3 regions of the Mesorhizobium sp. P160187 genome follow, and region 2 is predicted to be linked to each of the others. Evidence: predicted binding sites of a transcription regulator. Region 2 holds the regulator's gene; each other region holds the start of a gene.
What was found. The regulator PhoB, encoded in region 2, activates phosphate uptake and scavenging genes when phosphate is short. The targets are predictions, from matches to a motif close to TGTCATNNANCTGTCAT.
Positions count from the first base shown of each region.

Region 1: the regulator PhoB is predicted to act here: its motif matches at 904-920, upstream of olsB (l-ornithine N(alpha)-acyltransferase).
Region 3: the regulator PhoB is predicted to act here: its motif matches at 814-830, upstream of AC3CCE_RS30405 (RNA degradosome polyphosphate kinase).

Region 1 is NZ_JBYMDX010000003.1:812,740-815,004, forward strand. Features, by position in the region: gene AC3CCE_RS07245 (response regulator) at 1-809, shown strand, start outside; gene olsB (l-ornithine N(alpha)-acyltransferase) at 984-1,859, shown strand; gene AC3CCE_RS07255 (trimeric intracellular cation channel family protein) at 1,967-2,265, opposite strand, start outside.
Region 2 is NZ_JBYMDX010000003.1:1,193,093-1,195,357, reverse strand. Features, by position in the region: gene phoU (phosphate signaling complex protein PhoU) at 1-600, shown strand, start outside; gene phoB (phosphate regulon transcriptional regulator PhoB) at 617-1,306, shown strand; gene AC3CCE_RS09110 (ROK family protein) at 1,337-2,265, opposite strand, start outside.
Region 3 is NZ_JBYMDX010000005.1:1,144,850-1,147,114, forward strand. Features, by position in the region: gene AC3CCE_RS30395 (FAD-dependent monooxygenase) at 1-486, opposite strand, end outside; gene AC3CCE_RS30400 (zinc-finger domain-containing protein) at 506-751, opposite strand; gene AC3CCE_RS30405 (RNA degradosome polyphosphate kinase) at 985-2,265, shown strand, end outside.

The sequences.
Region 1 (2,265 bases), 380 kb from region 2:
CCGGCCGGCGCGCCGTGATCGTGTCGAAGAACGCCGTCGAGGCCGACGCCATCGCCCGCACCATCCGCGCCCATGGCGGCGCCGTCGACGTCGCCGCAACCGCTTCCCAGGCGACGCCCTTCGCCGAACATTGCGATGTGCTGTTGATCGACGCGGCCCTGGAGGACGGCGACGGCAGACTGCTCAAGCGCCTGCGCCAGAGTGGCTTTGCCGATTGCGAGGCGATCACGCTGATCGCGCCGACCGACCGCGGCATGCTTGGCGAATTCCGCACCAGCGGCTACGCCACCTTCCTGGCGAGGCCGGTGCGCGGCGAAACCCTGCTGCGCGTGCTGCTGACCAGTCATGCCCCTGCCTTGCCGCCGCCCAAGCCGGAAAAGACCGGCGCGTCCTCGCTTCGTGCCCATGGCGGGCGCCAGCAAGGTTTGTCGGTGCTGATCGCCGAAGACAACGACATCAACGCCATGCTTGCCCGCGCCACGCTTTTGAAGGCGGGACATCGCGTGAAAGTGGTCGGCAATGGCAAGGCCGCGGTCGAGGCGGTGACCGAAGCCGGGCTGAAAAATCGCTTCGATGTGGTGCTGATGGATTTGCACATGCCGGTGATGGACGGGCTGGACGCGATCGCCGCCATCCGCCGCCACGAAGAGGAAATGGCTGTGCCGCCGGTGCCAATCATGGTGCTTTCGGCCGACAGCCAGGAAAAGACCCGCCACGCCGTGCTCGCCCATGGCGCCAGCGGCTTCGTCACCAAGCCGCTCGATCCCGACGCGCTGGTCCATGCCGTCGAGGGCCAGGTGGCCGCCTGAAGCGACGCTGGAGAAATCCTCGCGTCACGTAGGTAGCCGAATGAAGGTTTTCGCCAGCCGACGAAGTATTGCCCGTCGCGCCGTATCACGGTACTGTCACAATCCTGTTGCACCTACACCGTATCCCCGTGCCAAGAGGGATGGCTCGAAGGAGAATCACTCGTGCATACAGTTATGCCGGAATGTGACACTCGGCCCAGCGCAGGCGGCGCTTTGCTCGCCGCGCGGAACGCCGATGCCGTCGCAACAGGCGCACCGCTGGGCCGTATCGGCAATCTCGAAGTGCGGCTTGCCCGCAATGAGGCCGAGATCGCCGCCGCGCAGGAAGTGCGCTACCGGGTGTTTTATGACGAGCTTGGCGCCAGGAAGGACCTGTTCCAGGCGCAGGACCGGCGCGACGCCGACCGCTTCGACCCGCTGTGCGACCATCTCCTCGTGCTGGACACTTCGATCTCCGGCCCCGAGCATCGCCGCATCGTCGGCACTTACCGCCTGCTGCGGCAAGAGATTGCGGCGACCGCCGGCGGCTTCTATTCCGAAGGCGAGTTCGAACTGACCAAGCTGATCGCCCGCCATCCCGGCCAGCGCTTCCTTGAGCTCGGCCGCTCCTGCGTGCTGCCGGAATACCGCTCGAAGCGCACCATCGAGGCGCTGTGGCAAGGCATCTGGGCCTACATCAACCACTATGAGATCGGCGTGATGACCGGTTGTGCCTCGTTCCCTGGCACGGTGCCGGCTGCGCATGCCGAGGCGCTCACCTACCTTGCCCATCACTGCCGGACCAACTCCGCCTGGGATGTGCGGGCGGTCTCCGGCCGCTATTGCTCGATGGATCTGATGCCGATCGAGGCAGTCAACGCCAAGGCGGCGATCGCGGCCATGCCGCCGCTGGTCAAGGGCTATCTGCGCGTCGGCGCCCGCATCGGCGACGGCTGCGTCATCGACCGTGAGTTCTCCACCGTCGATGTGTTCGTGGTGATGCCGGTCAAGGAAATCGGCGCCCGCTACGTCAACTATTATGGCGGGGAAGCGCAGCGCTTTGCGGCGTGAGGCAGTAGGCAGTAGGCAGTAGGCAGTAGTGAAGGCTGCCGCGAATTGCTGACTACCGACTATTCCCTATTCCCTATTCCCTATTCCCTATTCCCTATCCCCTCTCCCTACGGAATATCCTCCGGTCGCCGTCCCGGGCGGCTCTTGTAGGACGGAAAGGTCCAGCCGAATTTCAGCGCGCCGCCGCGCACCAGGAAAGCCGCGACGAAGCCGGCAATATCCGAGGCGAGCGGCGGCAGGCCGGCAAGATCGCCAAGTGTGTAGAGGCCGGCGCCCGCGAGTGCGGCGGTGACGTAGATTTCGGGCCTGAGCAGCACCGATGGCTCGCCGGCCAGCAGATCGCGCAGGATGCCGCCAAATGTGGCGGTCAACACGCCCATAACAACGGAGACGACCGGCGAGCCGG
Region 2 (2,265 bases):
AGGGCGCTGCTCAATTCGGACAATGCGCTGGCACAGCGTGTCGTTTCCGACGACGCCATCATGGATGCGCGCCAGCGCGAACTGGACGACCGCGCCATCACGCTGATCGCCAAGCGCCAGCCGATGGCCAACGATCTGCGCGCCGTGGTCGGCTCGATCCGCATGGCGGGCGACCTCGAGCGCATCGGCGACCTCGCCAAGAACATCGCCAAACGCGTCGGCACCGTGGGCTTGAGCGTCACGCCGCGCGACCTCTCGCACTCCATCGACGCCATGGCGCAACTGGTGCTGATCCAGGTGCAAGGCGTCGTCGAGGAATATGCCGCCACCGATGCGGCAGCGCTTGCAAAACTCAGGAATGACGACGAGCGCATCGACGTCAAATACACGTCCGTGTTTCGTGAGCTCTTGACCTACATGATGGAAGACCCTCGCAACATCACCGCCTGCACGCATCTCTTGTTCTGCGCCAAGAATCTTGAGCGCATCGGCGATCATGTCACCAACATCGCCGAAAATGCGTATTATGTGCTGACCGGCCAGCAATTGCCCGCCAATCGTCCGAAGCAGGACGAGACGGCGATGGCCACGCCGGCCTGATGAGGGTGAACTGCCTATGATCGCGCCACGCATCATGGTCGTGGAGGACGAGGAGCCACTAGGCGTGCTCCTCCGCTACAACCTCGAATCCGAAGGCTATCAGGTCGAGGTGGTGACACGCGGCGACGAGGCCGAGATCCGCCTGCAGGAAAACGTGCCCGATCTCCTGGTGCTCGACTGGATGGTGCCGGCTGTTTCCGGCATCGAGCTCTGCCGGCGGCTTAGAGTGCGGCCCGAAACCGAGCGGCTGCCGATCATCATGCTGACCGCGCGCGGTGAGGAAAGCGATCGCGTGCGCGGCCTGTCCACCGGTGCCGACGACTATCTGGTCAAGCCATTCTCGACGCCGGAGTTCATGGCGCGCGTGAAGGCGCTGCTGCGCCGGGCCAAGCCGGAAGTGCTGTCCAGCGTGCTCAAGGTCGGCGACATCGTGCTCGACCGCGAGTCGCACCGTGTCTACCGCAAGAAGAGCGAGATCAGGCTCGGACCGACCGAGTTCCGGCTGCTCGAATTCATGATGCGCCATCCCGGCCGCGTGTTCTCGCGCAGCCAGCTGCTCGACAATGTCTGGGGCGAGACGATCTACATCGACGAGCGAACCGTCGACGTGCATGTCGGGCGCTTACGCAAAGCGGTCAACAACGGCCGCATGCCGGATGTCATCCGTACCATTCGCGGCGCCGGCTACGCGATCAGGGAAGACTAGGATGCTGCGCGTCGCGCCGTTGCCGGCCATTCAGGCGACATGCTTGCCGGATTTGGCCTGAATGCCCGGCGCGAAAATCTCCTGGTCGACGAAGCCGAGCGCGCGCATGGCACAGCCTTCGCGGATCAGCGGCAGCTCGTTGGGCTCGGTGTCGAAGGAGATCGATTTCGAGTGCTGGCCGCCGGCGGTCTGGGCGATCGCTTCGCGCAATGCCGGTTCGATCAGGTCGAAGGCGGCGGCGCTGACGCCTACCATGGCGACGGGTGCCGGATCGATCAGCGCAAACAGGCTGCCGAGGCCGAAGCCGAGCGCCTCGCCGGCCTTGCGATAGGCTTCGCGCTCCGGGCCGTCGGTTTCGCGGGCGCGCGCGGCGAGTGCGCGCATATCAGCGTCGCCGATATCGACCGGCTCGGCATCCTCGCCCATCATTTTGGCGCTCCGCCAGATGGCGTAGTTTCCGGCATAGGCTTCCACGCAGCCGCGCCGCCCGCAGCGGCAGAGCGCGCCGCCCGGACGGTGGATCATGTGGCCGAACTCGCCGCCCGAGGAATGGGTGCCGGTGAACAGTTCGCCTTTCAGCACCAGGCCCATGCCGATGCCGTGCGACAAGAGGATGGCGATAAAATTGTCGCGGTAGCGCTCGGGCTGGCGCCATTGCAGCGCCACCGCCATCATGTTGCAATCGTTCTCCATGGTGGCAGGAATGCCGAATTCCGCTTCCAACATGTCGGCGAAGGCAATGTCGGTCAGTGGCGTGATCGGCGACCACAGCATGGCGCGCGCCTGCGAATCGGTGATGCCCTGGATGCCCATGGCAATGCGGGCGATGCTCTGGACATCGAGGTCGGGATCCTCAAGCCGCCGCCGGACGATTGCTACGCATTCGCCAATCAGCTCGTCGCGCGGCTTGGTCAGCGTGTCCAGCCGGCGCTGTTCCTCGGCGACGACGTGGCCGGCAT
Region 3 (2,265 bases), on a different contig from region 2:
CAGTTTGCCGCGTGCCTCGATCTCGCGGCCGTCCACTTCGGCGGTCACGGCGACATATTGCGCGTCTTTGACGATGCCGGTCACGCGGGCGCCGGTGATGAGCTCAATCTCTGGCCGTTCGGCCATTTGCCCCAGCAGCGCTGCCTGCAGATCTGCGCGATGGGCGACAAGATAGGGCGACTGCCAGCGCGCTTCGGCGGCGTGCCCGAGCGGTACCCGCGCCAGTTCGCGCAGCGTCCCGGCGTCCTTGAGCACGACCGCTTCCGGCCGCAACGCTGCGGGCAGCAGTCGGTCGAGCACGCCGAGTTTTCCAAGAATGCGTGTTGCGTTGGGCGAAAGCTGGATGCCGGCGCCGGCCGCTTCGAGGTGCTGTGCCTGTTCGATAAGCTTTACCGGATAACCCCGTCCAGCGAAGGCAAGGGCAGCGGTCAGCCCGGCGATGCCGGCCCCGGCGATTATGACCTGCCGGGACCTGATGTCTTCCATCGGGCTTGTCGCGGAAGGATCAGGCGGCCTGGTCGATATAAAGGCAACCAGCCGGCAGCGTTTCCGTCGCCCTCAGCTTCGCCGAATAGCGGTAGAGCGTCGAGCAATACGGGCAGACCTTTTCATTGTCGTCGCCCATGTCGAGGAACACATGTGGGTGGTCGAAGGGCGGGTTGGCGCCGGTGCACATGAATTCCTTGACGCCGATGTCGATTGCCGGATGGCCCGCATCGTTCTGGAAATGGGGAATGGAACCGCCTGCCATCGTCGTCTCCTTGATCTCGTCGAAAAGCATCTGGAACATAACAGGCCTGTTTGCAAGATCGATGAAATGAAACTGTCGCAAAAGCCTGTCAGAGGATACGGTGAGCCGGTTAAGTGCATGTCCCTGAAATCGGAATGGTTTTCGCCGAAGGGCCATGCGTCACAAAAGCGTGTTAGAGGCATGGCACGTCCAGCGGCGCTCCAAGGGACGGTTGGCGGGGAAGAGCAGGAACCATGAACGAACTGAAGCCGGTGCAGAGCGAATTCATCAATGTCGAGGTGGCGAGCCCCGAGGGCGGCAACCCCGATCGGTTCGTCAACCGTGAGTTCTCCTGGCTGCAGTTCAACCGGCGTGTGCTCGAGGAATCACAGAACGAGCACCATCCGCTGCTCGAACGCGTCCGTTTCCTGTCGATTTCGGCCGCCAATCTCGATGAATTCTTCATGGTCCGCGTCGCCGGCCTTGCGGGCCAGGTGCGCGAAGGCATTGCGCTCAAGAGCCCCGACGGCCGCACGCCGGAGCAGCAGCTGGAACAATTGCTGCGCGAGGTCGAGCGGCTGCAGGAGGACCAGCAGAACAGCCTTTCGGCGCTGATGTTGCTGCTCAACAAGGAAGGCATTGAGAGCATCACCCGCGATGCACTGACCAAGGATGAAAAAGTCTGGCTGGAAGACCATTTCCAGGACCAGGTTTTCCCGGTGCTGACTCCACTGTCGATCGACCCGGCGCATCCGTTTCCGTTCATTCCCAATCTCGGCTTCTCGATGGCGCTGCAATTGCGCCATCGCAAGAATGGCGAGGAGATGAGCGCGCTTCTGCGCCTGCCGGTGGCGCTGAAGCGCTTCATCCGCCTGCCCGACCGCAAGCAGCACGTTCGCTTCATCCCACTGGAGGAGGCTGTCGGCCTCTATATCGGCAAGCTGTTCCCCGGCTATGAGGTCAAGGGTTCCGGCACCTTCCGCATCATCCGGGACAGCGATATCGAGGTCGAGGAAGAGTCGGAAGATCTCGTGCGCCTGTTCGAGACGGCGCTGAAGCGGCGCCGCCGCGGTTCGGTCATCCGCATCGAATTCGACAAGTCGATGCCCGGTGAATTGCGCGAGTTCGTCGCCGGCGAGCTTGGCGTCTCTTCGAGCCGCATCAGCGTTCTGACCGGCCCGCTGGCGCTCAGCCAGATTTCCGAGATCGTCGCCGTGCCGCGCGACGACCTGAAGTTCACCCCCTACAATCCGCGCTTTCCCGAGCGCATCCGCGAGCATGGCGGCGATTGTTTCGCGGCCATCCGCGAGAAGGACATCGTCGTCCACCACCCCTATGAATCCTTCGACGTGGTGGTCCAGTTCCTGCGCCAGGCAATGGCCGACCCGGAGGTGGTGGCAATCAAGCAGACGCTCTACCGCACCTCCAACGACAGCCCGATCGTGCGCGCCTTGGTCGACGCGGCCGAGGCCGGCAAGTCGGTGACCGCCCTGGTCGAGCTCAAGGCGCGCTTCGACGAGGAAGCCAACATCCGC